3 regions of the Paenarthrobacter sp. TE4293 genome follow, and region 2 is predicted to be linked to each of the others. Evidence: predicted binding sites of a transcription regulator. Region 2 holds the regulator's gene; each other region holds the start of a gene.
The links. Region 2 encodes Rex, which represses fermentation and respiration genes when NADH is low (regulators of the CRP and FNR family bind a similar motif). Its sites were predicted from a motif close to CTTGTGAANNNNTTCACAAG; they were not measured.
Positions count from the first base shown of each region.

Region 1: QF015_RS13925 (queuosine precursor transporter) is a predicted target of Rex. The motif match lies at 1,822-1,841, and genes of this name have one in related genera.
Region 3: QF015_RS15215 (ALF repeat-containing protein) is a predicted target of Rex. The motif match lies at 2,456-2,475, and genes of this name have one in related genera.

Region 1 covers NZ_JBNJRY010000006.1:189,541-194,166, reverse strand. Annotated here, with positions in the region: gene QF015_RS13940 (hypothetical protein) at 1-86, opposite strand, end outside; gene QF015_RS13935 (TIGR01777 family oxidoreductase) at 197-1,111, opposite strand; gene QF015_RS13930 (TetR/AcrR family transcriptional regulator) at 1,108-1,770, opposite strand; gene QF015_RS13925 (queuosine precursor transporter) at 2,081-2,791, shown strand; gene tgt (tRNA guanosine(34) transglycosylase Tgt) at 2,885-4,195, opposite strand; gene QF015_RS13915 (SRPBCC family protein) at 4,243-4,626, opposite strand, start outside.
Region 2 covers NZ_JBNJRY010000003.1:456,564-461,189, reverse strand. Annotated here, with positions in the region: gene QF015_RS08425 (DUF559 domain-containing protein) at 174-1,136, opposite strand; gene QF015_RS08420 (HAD family hydrolase) at 1,316-2,149, opposite strand; gene QF015_RS08415 (glutaredoxin family protein) at 2,226-2,480, shown strand; gene QF015_RS08410 (redox-sensing transcriptional repressor Rex) at 2,557-3,264, shown strand; gene QF015_RS08405 (hypothetical protein) at 3,313-4,056, opposite strand; gene QF015_RS08400 (hypothetical protein) at 4,318-4,626, opposite strand, start outside.
Region 3 covers NZ_JBNJRY010000007.1:112,580-117,205, forward strand. Annotated here, with positions in the region: gene QF015_RS15205 (SDR family oxidoreductase) at 20-883, shown strand; gene QF015_RS15210 (amino acid permease) at 961-2,397, opposite strand; gene QF015_RS15215 (ALF repeat-containing protein) at 2,664-4,626, shown strand, end outside.

The DNA.
Region 1 (4,626 bases), on a different contig from region 2:
TCCTTGGACCCGTATCGCCAGCCACTGGATGGGACTGGCGCTGCCAGCCCGTACTCATTTTCGTCGGTCCATGGTTCTTGGCTCATGGCTACCTTCCTGGTGAGGTGAGAGAGGGTTCGGCTGGAGGGGCGGTTAGGTGAGAGAGGGTTCGGCTGGAGGGGCGGTTAGGTGAGAGAGGGTTTGGCTGGAGGGGCGGTTAGGTGAGAGAGGGTTTGGGGTGCGCTTTGTCGATGTGGTTGAGGGCACCGGCCAGGGTTGGGTGCTCAAACGCGAACCCGGCGTCGAGCAGTTTCCGGGGCTCCACCCAGCGGCTTTTGAGGACCAGCTCGGTCTGGGTCCGAATGAGGACCGCCCCTGCCTCAAGCAGCCAGGCCGGCGTTGGCATGCCAAAAGGGACACCCATGCTTTGCCGGACCAGTGACATCAGTTCGCGGTTGTCCACAGGGTAAGGGGTTGCCGCGTTCACCGGGCCGGTCAACTCACCGTGAGCGTCAACGAACAGCACAGTGCGGAACAAGTCCTCCACATGGATCCAGCTGAACTTCTGCGTGCCCGGGCCCATGTGACCGCCCAGGCCAAACCGGGCAAGGTTCCGGAGGGGGCTCATGACGCCACCGGCCCCCAACACGATCGCAATGCGAAGGGGCACCTTCCGAGTGTCCGGGGCAACGGCAGTCGCCAATTCGTCTTCCCAGGCACGGGCCACGTCCACGGAGAAGCCGCTGCCCAGCTCACCTGAGACCTCGGACTGTGGATGATCTTCGGCGTGCCGGTAGATGGTGCCGGTACTTGAGTTGATCCAGGTCCTGGGCGGTTCGGCGCACGCAGCCGCAGCCCGGCCCAACGTCCGCGTGGTCAGAACCCGGGAGTCCAAGATCTCGCGCCGATGCCGCTCGTCGTAACGGCAATTCACGGACCGTCCGGCGAGGTTCACCAGCAGTTCGGCGCCGTTCAGCACTTTGGTGATGGCGGCGTCGTCGTCCCACTGCGCGTCAGCCGACGCGCCACGCCCAACGGTCCGGACCTGCCACCCCTCCTCAAGAAACCGCCGCTGGAAGTAGCTGCCGATGAATCCAGTCGCGCCTGCGATCACCACGGTCCGCGGCTTCACGAGTCCTCCTTGACGTTGCGGACGAGTCCCAGGACGTCGTCGAAGACCTTGCTGACTCCCGGAATCTTCGCGAGCGACAGGCCGCGGGCCACCAGAGGTGCGGCACCGTCGATCAGCTTGCGGGTGCGGCGTTGGCCCTCGGATTGGTCGTAAACCCAGAACAGCGCGACGCCCATATAGGCCAGCCACAGCAGTTCGGGCAGGTCGCCGCGCAGCTTTTTCGCGACAGCGGGGGAGGAACCCTCGACGGCGGACCGGAAGATCGCGAGCGAGGCCTCGCGGGCGGCGGTGGACGCCTTGCCGAACGGGTTGACGGGCGACGACGGTCGGATCGCCGTCGCGATGAAGTCCGAACCGAACTGGTGGTATGGCTCCATGACATCGATGCCGGTGTGGAGCACAGCCTTGAGTCGGCTTGCGAGATCCTGAACGCCGTCGAGTGCCTTGGCTGCGACGACTGCGTGTTCATCCTGGACCTGGATGTACAGCTCCTGGACCAGTTCGTCCTTGGACGCGAAGTAATAGTAGGCGTTGCCGACCGAGACTCCGGCCTCCTGTGCGATGGCGCGCATGGTGGTCTTTTCGAAGCCGACCTCGCGGAACATCTTCAGGGCGACGTCGGCCACCAGTTGGCGGGTCTGCTCACTTTTTGCTGCCATTCGATTCCCCGTTGATTGTTTTGAACGTGTTCAAGTTTGAGTATCGCACAGTTTCTGAACGCGTTCAAAAGAAGCGGGGGCGGGAGGTGAGAGGGCGTTGGTGGGGAGGGGGTGGGAGGTGAGAGGGCGTTGGTGGGGAGGGGGTGGGAGGTGAGAGGGCGTTGGTGGGGAGGGGGTGGGAGGTGAGAGGGCGTTGGTGGGTGGGAGAATAGGACCGGTGCCGGGCCGAAAGCCCCACCAACCACAGTGCTAATACAGCGGGGCACCTCACCCAAGGAGCCTGCGCCAACCACTACGAAATGGATGACCCATGCCCTCGCCTTCCGGCTCCAGTACTTTGAGTAAGCCCGCTCCGCGCTTCGCTTCAATCGGTTCCCCGTATTTCGGGATCATGTTGGCCGTCATGGCCGTGGTGCTGATCCTGTCCAATATCGGCGCGTCGAAGGGTGTGGTGCTCGGACCGATCATCACCGACGGCGGGTTCTTCCTGTTCCCGCTGGCCTACATCCTGGGCGATGTCATGAGCGAGGTCTACGGCTTCAAGGTCGCGCGCAAGGCCATCATTACCTCGTTCGCGCTCTCCGTGTTCGCGTCCCTCTGCTACTGGATCATCATCGTGCTTCCCGGCTTCACCGATGAGTACGGAACGGCCAAGCAGGCAGCCATCGAAGGCGCGCTTGGACCCGTCCCGCAGATCGTCCTCGCCTCGCTGCTCGCCTTCCTGGCAGGGCAGACCATCAACTCCTGGATACTGGTGAAGATGAAGGCCCGCACGGGCGAGAAGAGCCTCTGGGCCCGCCTGATGGGGTCCTCGGTGGTGGGCGAATTCGTGGACACCCTGATCTTCTGCAGCATCGCGGCGTCGGTCATTGGCATCACTGACGCGGGCTCATTCTTCAACTACGTCCTGGTGGGCTTCGTCTACAAGACCGCCGTGGAGTTCCTGTTCGTGCCGGTCACCGTGCTGGTTGTCGGCTGGATCAAGAAGCGCGAGCCCAGCTACGGGGTAGCCGCGGCCTAGGCTTGCGCCGAGTTCGCTGGAACCGTGTGAGTTCGCCGGAATCTTCCGCACGCGCACGCACGCTTCCCGCGATCTCGGCGCCGGAGCGCCACCCTACGAGTAGTACCGGCCCAGCGTCTCGGCCTTGAACTCGAAGAAATCCCCGGATTCGATGGCCAAGCGGGCGTCGTCCACCATCTTCACCACGAAGCGCTCATTGTGGATGGAGATCAGGGTGGCCGAGAGCATTTCCTTGGCCTTGAACAAGTGGTGGATGTAAGCCCGCGAGTAGTTCACGCAGGTGTAGCAGTCGCAGCCGTCCTGCAGGGGTCCGAAGTCCGTTTTGTACTTCGCACCCGACAGGTTGAACCGGCCAAACGGTGTGTAGAACGCGGAATTCCGGGCCACGCGGGTGGGGGAAACGCAGTCGAAAGTGTCTGCGCCGTTCTCGATCGCGGTGAAGATGTCGTCCGGTTCGGAGATCCCCAGCAGGTGCCGGGGCTTGTCCTCGGGAAGTTCCTCGTTGCACCAGCGCACGATCGTGCCCAGGTTTTCCTTCTCCAGTGCGCCGCCGATCCCGTACCCATCAAAGGGCATGGCACCAAGATCCTGGCAGGCCTTCCGCCGGAGGTCCTCGTACTGCGCGCCCTGGATCACGCCGAACAACGCCTGGTACGGCTTGCCCGCACGGGAAGAGGTCAGGGACGCGTGCTCCTCCAGGCACCGAAGCGCCCATAGCCGCGTCCGTTCCAACGACTCTTCCTGGTACGCCCGCGAATTCTGCAGCGTGGTCAGCTCGTCGAAGGCGAACATGATGTCCGCGCCGATCTGGTGCTGGACCTGCATGGAGATCTCGGGGGAGAAACGGTGCCTGTCCCCGTTCAGGTGCGACTTGAACCAGACGCCGTCATCGTCAATGTGCGCCAGCCGTTCCTTGCCCGGTGCTACGGCGTCGTCGGGTCCGGATGAATCGACGTTCTTCATGTCAATGACCTTCTTGAACCCCGAGCCCAGGCTCATCACCTGGAATCCCCCGGAGTCGGTGACGGTCGGCCCGGACCAGTTCATGAACGCGCCCAGCCCACCGGCGGCGTCGAGGATCTCCGGACCCGGCTGCAAGTACAGGTGGTACGCGTTGGCAAGCACAGCCTGGGCACCGAGTTCGGCGATGGACTCAGGCAGCACTGCTTTCACGGTGGCTTTGGTCCCGACGGCGATGAACGCGGGAGTCTGGATGGTCCCGTGCGGTGTGGTGATGGTTCCGGTGCGGCCCAGGAACGCGCCGCCGTTGGCGTCGACGTGAGCGTCCGACGGCGAGCACGTTTCAGTCAGGCGCTTGCCCACCGAAAAGGAGAACTCGGATTGCCGATCGGACAGACCGGGCAGCGCAGGGGAGGATGCAGGAGCAGATGAGGAAGCTGGCACGCTATCAAGTGTGCCAGCTTTACCGGGAGCAACCTGCGGGGCGGGCCCTAGGACCCGTAGTTCCCAGCCTTCCAGTTGTCCCACGAGGACCGGATGTCCGCGAGCGTGTGGGCCCCCAAATCGTAAGTGGAGGCAATCACCATTGACCCGCCGTCGGGCCTTTTCTCCGGAATGGGCAGTTGCTCGGCGACGATCAGCAGGCCGTCCCCATGCTCGGCATAGCTGTGGACGGTGAGGCCTACCTGATGCCGGCTCTTGAACCAGACCTTGCCGGAAATCTTCTCGCCCGTGGACAGCGTGAGCGAGTACTCCTCGCCGACGGGCGGCAAATCCCCGAGCCCCAGCTTTTCAATCGCCGGTCCACCCTTGCCTGGGAGGGAAATGAAGTGTGTCCGCCGGTGCCCGTGCGGGTGGCGTTCGAGGGCAAACCG
Region 2 (4,626 bases):
GGTGACGCTCTCTCACTGTTCGTCGGTTTTCTGGTGACGCTCTCTCACTGTTCGTCGGTTTTCTGGTGACGCTCTCTCACTGTTTGTCGGTTTCTTGGTGACGCTCTCTCACCGTTTGTCGGTTTCTTGGTGACGCTCTCTCACCGTTCGGGTGTGTCGACGGAAGCGCCCGTTCACGGTCCCGGCGCGAAACCCGACTCAACGGCAGGATCGATCCAGCCGTTCCGTAGGGCCTTCTTGATTTGCAGTATTGCCTTGGCGAATCCGTCTGCCAGATCGTCTTTTCCGAAGACGAGGACCGTCCAGCCTGCCGCCACGAAGGCTTTGTCGCGGCGGCGGTCGCTGAAGAACTGTTCGTCTTCAAGGTGATGTTCGCCGTCGTACTGAATGGCCAAACGCCGCGCACGAAAGCCCAAGTCGGCTGATGGAGAGAACGGGTCGTCTACTCGGAGTCGTACCTGGAGCTCGGGTTCCCCGAGACCGGCGTCGAGCATGGCCAGACGAAGCATCGTTTCCGGAGCGGAGTCAGCACCGACCCTCATCAATTCAAGTGCTTCCCGCGCCCGGACCACACCTTGCAGGTTCTTGTGGCGGGCAAGCATCTTCCGAAGTGCCTCGATTGAAGTGAACGGCGTGCTCCGTCCTTCAAATTCTTGCCGCGGCATGCGAATGATTTGGTCGCCCGCACAGACCAAATCTCTCAATGGCAGTCGGCGGGCCAAATCCAGCCATGTCCTGGGGCGGGTGCTCATCCAGATGCCGTCGCTGAACTCGATTTCGGAGTCGTCCGCGATCACCGTGTGTCCGATGATGCCCCGACGGCGCGCTGACGGGAGCTTGCTTGGCTTACTAAGGTGCAGTTCATTGGAGTCGGCCAGCCAAGGAGGAAGGAAGAGGCCGTGGATCCTGGCGGCGGTTACATGGGAGATCCACGCGCCCGGACTCGCAGCTGAGAGGGATCGTGCAGCTTCCGCGAGATCAAAGACCCAGTTGGCGGGACGGTAGATTCCTTGGCTCACACCTTCGATTGAGGTTCGCTTCCTGAGCTGCGGGTGCTCCAAGCCCGCAGCCTTGGCCTCGTTGATCGTGAAGGGAGCAGAAGCCAGCAAGGCAGGCACGGGCGGCGGTTTTCGCATACGGGCATTGTTGCCCAGGAAGGCCAACGCGTGCAGAAGTTATCCACAAGGTACGCTTCCGAACTCATCTGGTGAGAGGGGGTTGGCCGGGTGGGGTGGTTTGGTGAGAGGGGGTTGGCCGGGTGGGGTGGTTTGGTGAGAGGGGGTTGGCCGGGTGGGGTGGTTTGGTGAGAGGGGGGTCAGATGCGGGGGCCGCGGAACCTGGAGAAGCCACGCCACAAGCCGTAGATCGCTCCGCCCACCGTGGCGGCCTTGAGCCCGAGCGTGGCTGCCCGGCGACCGGCTCGGAAGTCATACACCGGCCAGTTGTTCTCGCGCGCGTGGCGGCGCAGCTTGCCGTCCGGGTTGATCACAACCGGGTGGCCCACCATGGTGAGCAAAGGGATGTCGTTGGCTGAATCGCTGTAAGCCCAGCAATGATCCAGGTCCAGGCCCTCCCGATCGGCGACGAGTTGGACTGCGATCGCCTTCGCAGGACCGTGCAGGATGTCGCCCACGAGCTTCCCCGTGTACATTCCGTCTTCTACTTCGCCCACCGTGCCCAGGGCGCCGGTCAGGCCAAGGCGTGTGGAGATGACCGTGGCGACCTCGATGGGTGTCGCCGTCACCAGCCAAACCTTCCTGCCGACCCGGAGGTGCTGCTCCGCCAGGGCCTTGGTTCCGGGCCAGATCCGCGACTCGATCATTTCGTCGTAGACTTCCTCGCCCAACGCCTTGATGTCGTCCACGGAAATACCTGCGGCCAGAGTCAACGCGGAGTCACGGACGGAGTGGACATCCTCCATGTTCTCCCCGCGCATGACGAACTTGAACTGTTTCCAGGCGAAACCGGCGGCCTGCTGAAGCGTGAACGCTTTGCGTTCATACATTTTGCGGGCCACGTGGAAGAGGCTCGCACCCTTCATCAAGGTGTTGTCGACGTCGAAGAAGGCGGCTTCGCCAGTGCGCTTCTGCACTGAGTCGTTGTGCACTAAGGCATCTGCGACCACGGCGGCGTTCTTCTCCTCGGGCATGCCTTGAGTCTAGTCAATTGCCCGTGCCCCGCGCTGACGGCACCCGGGAGCGGAGCGGGACGGTTACCGTTATTCCATGGCTATTCCCGACGTCGTCCTCCTCACCAAAGCTGACTGCCACCTCTGCACGGAGGCGCGTGCCGCCGTCGAACGCGTCACGAAAAGCCTTGGCGTGCAGTGGACCGAGCAGAAGATCGACGGCGACCCCCAACTGCAGGAGCGCTTCGCGGAGGAGATTCCCGTGGTCCTGGTGGATGGCATCCAGCGCGATTTTTGGACCATCGATGAGCAGCGGCTTACCCGGACCCTCAAGAAAGTCCTGGAGGGCTGAGGGTGCGGTTACCCGCAAGTAATGGCTTTTGTTGAGTCCGGCCGGGGGTCATAGAGTGGAACAACAAAGCGACGCAATGGAGAATACCGTGACTGCGCTGGAACCGTCCCCGGAAGCAACAACCGGGGATAACGAACCTGCCACCAAGCAGATCCCGCCCGCGGCTGTGGCCCGGATGACTCTCTATTTGCGCGCGCTCAACTCCCTTTTGGCCGAAGGCGTCGAGCGGGTCTCGTCGGATGCGTTGGCGGAAGCATCAGGGGTGAGCTCGTCCACGCTCCGCAAGGACCTTTCCTATGTGGGCTCCTACGGGACGCGCGGCGTCGGTTATGAGGTGCAGTACCTGAGCCGGCACATTGCGGCCGCACTCGGCCTGACCCACGACTGGAAAGTCGCGATTGTCGGCGCTGGTAACCTCGGCAAGGCCCTGGCCCGCTATGGCGGCTTTGAGTCCAGGGGCTTCGATGTCGTAGCGATCTTCGACGCCGACCCTATGGTGATCGGCAACGAAGTCGGCTGGCTGCGGGTCAGCGATTCCGCCGAACTCGAGCGGGTCCTGGAGCGCACCCATACCAACATGGTGGTGCTGGCGTTGCCGGCCACCGTGGCCCAGGCTGTGTGCGATCGCGTGATCGCTGCCGGAATCCGGAGCATCCTCAGCTTCGCGCCGGTGCTCCTGCAGGTCCCGCCGCACGTCAACCTCCGGAAGGTGGACATGGCCACGGAACTCCAGATCCTGGCCTACCACGCACAACGGGCGCAGACACCGGGCCAGGCTGTATAGCCTGGGCCGGGTCCGCGCCCGCGTTGAAGTGTCTGAAGACCAGGGTGTTTAGCGGCCGTACGGGTTCTGGTACGGTGCGCTGAACGGCTGGGGCTTCCGGAAGTACGGAGCCGACGCCGGCAGGTACAGCATGACAATTGCCGCAACTCCCAGCAGGATGACAATGAGCTGCAGGATGCCGTAGGTAGCGCCGAACTGGAAGAGGCCAGTGAGGCCGAGGACCGAGATGGCGGCGAACACGGTGCCCAGGATCCTTGCCCAGTTCTTGCCCTTGCGAACCGGGAAAGCAACCAGCGCGTAGAGGCCGAGGCCAACCACGGCACCTACAATGGCGCTTACGCCGATGACGCCCCGCATGCCTTCCATGGAGCCTTCGGGCAGGTCGGTACCCTGTTGCACGGCCTGCTGGTTCATGGCGTTGATAAAGGCGTCAGCACCAGTGGTTGCCAGGAGCAGCGAGCTGATGGCCGAAAGAACACCGGCGGCACAAATCATCCAGAAGGCGTAGTTGACCATCGGCGGCACGGCGGTGGGGCCGGGCTGCTGGCTGGGCCAGTTGGTGTCCTGGCCGTATTGCGGAGCGCCGGGGACCTGACCGTACGGGGAGGCTTGCTGGCCATACTGCGGGGAAGCGGGGCTCTGCTGGCCGTACTGCGGTGCGGCGGACTGGCCGTACTGCGGGGCAGCGGGGGGAGGTGTCTGCTGGCCGTACTGCGGCGCAGGGGGAGCGGTCGGCTGCTCGGGCTGGTTGGCATCGCCCGGGTTTGACGGCGGGTACGGAGGGTTGCTCATGGCATTCCTTTGCTTGTTCGACTGCTGGTGCGGCCGCCGGGATCAGCAAAATGACCCTGCCCCCAGCGTGGTTCTGCTTCCACCGTACCTCCCGGGTCTGACGCTGCAGATGATCACACGCAGGTATTTCGGGCTCACAGCAAAAATCATCATGTTGGCTTACGCCTTCATGATGAAGGCCGCGGCACTCCGGAAGGATTTACCGCGGCCTTTTGCCGTCACGAGGTCGTTCAGGGAACGACGGCGGCAGTCACGTCAGCGCTAAGCGTGACCCTTGACTGCCTTGAACCAGAGCTGCGAATTCGGCAGCCACATCAGGACTACTGCTACCGCGCTGACCAGGAAGCCGAACCAGTTGCTGCCAAGGCCCGTGCTTGATCCGCCAGCGCTGGCGGCACTGAAAATGGTGAGGAGCAAGGAGACGCCGGCCACGATGGTGAGGGCCAGGCGGGCCCACTCTTTGCCTTCCTTCATTTTCATCGCCAGGATAACCTGGGCCGCTGCGACGGCGAGGCTGAGGATCAGGATAATCAGGAGGATGGCCGCTACTCCGGGGGCAAAAGCGAAGAG
Region 3 (4,626 bases), on a different contig from region 2:
AACCTTGGAGAGGAAAACCATGAGCATCGTTATCACCGGAGCAACCGGACAGTTGGGTCGCCATGTTGTGGAAGCACTCCTGGAACGCGGGGTGCCCGCGGACGACATCGTGGCCACGGGCCGTTCCGTAGGGAAGCTGGCTGACTTCGCCGCGCGTGGCGTTCAGGTCAAGGAGATGGACTACGAGGTTCCCTCCTCCGTTGCGGACGCGCTCAAGGGAGCCACCAAGGTCCTGCTGATCTCCAGCAGCGCTGTTGGTCAGCGGGTTGACCAGCACCGGACCGTGATCGAGGCAGCCAAAGCGGAAGGCGTGGAGCTCCTTGCGTACACCAGCATCGCCAATGCCGAAACGACGGGGATGAAGTTGGCGGCCGAGCACCAGGCCACCGAAGACATCCTCAAGGAGTCCGGCGTGCCGTTCGTCCTGCTGCGCAATGGTTGGTATTTGGAGAATTACACGGAGCAACTGCCTGGGACCCTGGCCCAGGGAAGTCTGGCAGGCAGCGCCGGTGAGGGCAAGGTCAGCGGCGCCTCACGGGCAGACTACGCACATGCTGCGGCCGCGGTCCTGGTAGCCGGGGACCAAGCGGGCAAAGTGTACGAATTGGGCGGCGATGAGGCCTTCACTATGGATGAGCTCGCCGCGGAAATCAGCGCAGCGACCGGTAAGACAGTGGTGTACAACGATCTCCCCGCGGCTGGCTACGCCGGCCTGCTCACCAGCGTGGGTGTTCCGGAAGCCTTCGCCGAGATCTTGGCCGACTCCGATCTGGGCATCGCCCGGGGCGACCTCCTGGTAACCGGCGGAGACCTCCAGAAGCTGATCGGCCGCCCGTCGACTCCGTTGTCCGAGGCCGTGCGTTCCGCCGCTGCTTCCGTCTAAGCAGCTCCGCGAGATGACAGTTGATGCCAATGTTCGGCGTGAACATTGGCATTAACTGTCACTTCGGCGCGGGGTTTCTAGGAGGTTTCGTCCACCAGCTCTGCGCGCCGCAGGCCGCCACCGCGGACCCACAGCTTGTAGGCCACGAACAGGAGGACCAGCCAGGTTCCGCCCACATACAGGGCTACCCGCGTGTCCTCGAAAACACCCAGGATCACGATGACCATCGCCATGAACGCCATGGTCAGGATGGACGCAGCGGGCCAGAGCGGAGAACCGAATTCCGACGCCGGAAGGCCCTTGCGTTTGATCTCCCGCTTCATCGCCACGTGCGAAGCAAGAATCATCACCCAGACCCACACCGTGGCGAACGTCGCGATGGAGGCGATGAGCACAAAGACATCTTCCGGAATGACGGCGTTCAATACGACGCCCACCAGCAGGATCCCGCCCATCATCACCACGGTCATCCACGGAACACCGTGCCGGGAGATCTTGCCGAAACTCTTGGGCGCGTGGCCCTGCTGGGCGAGGCCGAACAGGATGCGGCCGGCACCGAAAATGTCGCTGTTGATGGCCGAAAGAGCGGCAGTGATGACCACGGCGTTGAGTATGTGCGGGGCAGCAGGGATACCCAGGCCGTCGAAGATCTGCACGAACGGGCTGCCGCTGCTGCCGATCTCGTTCCACGGGAAGATGCTCATCAGCACGCCGAGGGTCAGTACGTAGAAGAGCAGTACGCGGACCGGCACAGTGTTGACTGCCTGCGGAATGACTTTCTTGGGGTCGGCCGCTTCGCCCGCGGTGATGCCGATCGTTTCGATGCCGCCGAAGGCAAACATCACGACGGCGAACGCGGCCAGCAGCCCCTCGAAACCATTCGGGAACAAACCGCCGTGGTTCACGAGGTTCCCCAATCCCGGTGCCACGCCACCGCCGTCGCCCGTTTGGAAACCGAACACAACGATCGCCGCACCACCGACGATCATGGCGATAATCGCCACCACCTTAATCAGCGAGAACCAGAACTCCAGCTCACCGAACACCTTCACGCTGAGCAGGTTCATGGCGCCCAGGAAAAGGATGATTGCGAGCACCCAGATCCATCTGTCCACCTGCGGAAACCAGAAGCCCATGTAAATACTGAAGGCAGTGACGTCGGCAATGGCCACGATTGCCATCTCGAACACGTAAGTCCACCCGGTCACAAAGCCCGCAAACGGTCCCAGATACCTGGACGCGTATTGGCCGAAGGAGCCGGACACGGGGTGTCGGACGGCCATTTCGCCGAGGGCGCGCATCACCATGAACACGGCAGCGCCGCCGATGATGTAGGCCAACAGGACGGCCGGGCCGGCTTTCTGGATGGCGGAGGCCGAGCCGTAGAAGAGGCCGGTGCCGATAGCGGAACCGAGTGCCATGAAGCGGATGTGGCGGACGTTCAGGCCTCGGCTGAGCGCCGTACCCGCGGCTTGGAGGACAGAGCTCTCCGCAGCCAGCTTGGTTTGTTGCATAGTAAAACCTTCTCGTCTTTGGGAGGGGATCGCTATCCAGCAGATCACTTTTGGGGCGCTTGTGATCGGACTCACGGGGGTTTGGTGTCTTTGATCGCAGACACCGCAGTTTTGCCCGGTCGGGGTGGTTGTGATGAGTGGCGAAAGTCATAGCCTCTGGTTGGATATGATGACCGCGGACAGCTCATCAAACGGTCAGGCATCCCTCGCTTTCAGCGTCGCCCCCCTTGAATGCAGCGCTGCCACCGTATCCGGATGGGGGACTTGTGATTTCCGTACTTCGAGGCGCACGACGCCGTTGGGCCGCTGCCGTTGTTGCCCTCGCGGCCGGGGCGTCCCTGCTCTTTGCTGCCCCCGCGCACGCCTACGACATTCCCGATTTTGAGGTCCCGGTCGCATCGCAGGCTCCGCTGCCCTACGTGGAGCGGGCGTCGGACGCGGCGGGCGTCCTTGAGCTGTGGAGGACGGGTGGACCCGCGACCCGCGCCGCTGCGGCGACGGCCCTTGCTGGGGGCAGCGATGCGATCCAGGCATTCGTCGACGGCGGCCAGGACGTGCCGCTGACAGCGGACCGCAAGCAGGTGGTCACCGAGCTGACGGAGCGGGGGAGCGCGCATGTTCGCTCGTCGGCCAAGAACGTCCTGGCGGCGAATGATCCCGCAATCATCGCCGGCTTCCTCTCGGTGGGATGGGCCCAGACGTGGAATGGCGATCTGCGCACTGCGGCGACGTTCTTCACTGAGGTGGAGAACCCCCGGATTAAGGCTGCTGCATCGAAGGTCCTGGAGTCCGGCGACGAAGCAGTGGAGAAGTTCGTTCTTGAAGGCTGGCGAAATATTGCTCAAGGGCAGGACCGGGAGGCCGTAACCTACCTGACCGATTCCCCCGTAGCTGCCGTTACGCTCGGAGCCCAGGCAGCCTTGGATACCAACAACCCTGATGCAATCGCGGACTTCCTCCGCTACGGCCGGTTCGTCGCCGCAGACCATCACACCGAGGCGACCGCCGTGACTTCGCTGCTCCAGCAGGTCAAAGACGACGTTAAGGCCAACGCTGTCGGCACCGCAGCAGTTGCTGATCGGGCCAAAGCGGCCGTGGAGCAAGCGCGAAACACCGCCGCGGCCGCCCGCAAAGCAGACACGACACGTCTGACTGCTGATCGCGACCTCCTGAGTGCCCGGGCCGTTCCGCGAAATGTCCTGGACAGCGCAAGCGTGGCTTCCGAGAAGCCGTTCAAGGAAGCCTTCGCAAAAGCCGCCAAGGAATTGCCCGGACTCCTGTCGACCCTCACCGCTCCCGGTGCCGATCTTGACGCGCTGATCAAGGAAGCCCGGCAGGTCGCCCTGGATCTCGCACTGGTCGGCACGCCTGAAGTGAAGAAGGCCGCCGCGACTGCCCTGGTGGGTGGGGATTCGGCCATCAAGGACTTCGTGGCCAAGGGCCACGCGGAAGCCATTGCACGGGACTCAAGCGGTGTGTCCGCGTTCGGCGCGGACCGTCAGCGGGTCTATCAACTACTGGCCCAGGGCGGCAGTCACGTCAACAAAGCCGCGGATATTGCCCTGGGCTCCACCAACCACGCAGATGTCCGCTCTTTCCTTGAGTATGGGTTCGCTACTGCGCAAGACCTGGACAACCGCATCCTTGCCTACGCCACTCTTGACAAGGGGTCGGAACGACGGGCGGCCGCCACCGTAGCGCTGGAGGGCAGCCGGGCTGATCTTCGGGCATTTGCCACCGCCGGGCAGTTTGCCGCTGCCGAGCGCGACGAAGCTACCGCCGCCCACGTTGCCTCGATTGACGCCATGATCGCCGAACTCGCCGGGCTGGCTGACAAGGCAGCGGTCGACGCCGGTGTGGTGGCTGACGCCGCCAAGGCCGCTGAAGCAGCGCGCCAGGCGGAGGCGGCGAGGGCTGCCGAAGCAGCGAAGGCCGCCGCAGAGACAGAGCAGGCGCGGGGGAAACTTCCCCTGAATGTGCCGCGGGATGACTCTTCCGGGTTGTTCGAAGCAGCCCCCAACGTGGTGCCATGGCCGCAGGCCCCAGGTTCCGCCGTCGAGCTTGACGTAACCGGCGAGGCGCCGGACGGCGGGCCCGTCGACGCTGAACGTCCCGACATCACGGATGTCGACGTTCCGACGGCTGCCACGTGGCCCAGCGAATCGGCGTCGACGGAGTCTTTGTCGCCGGAAGCGGCCGCTCCGTTGGCAGCTTCCTCCACCGGGCTGG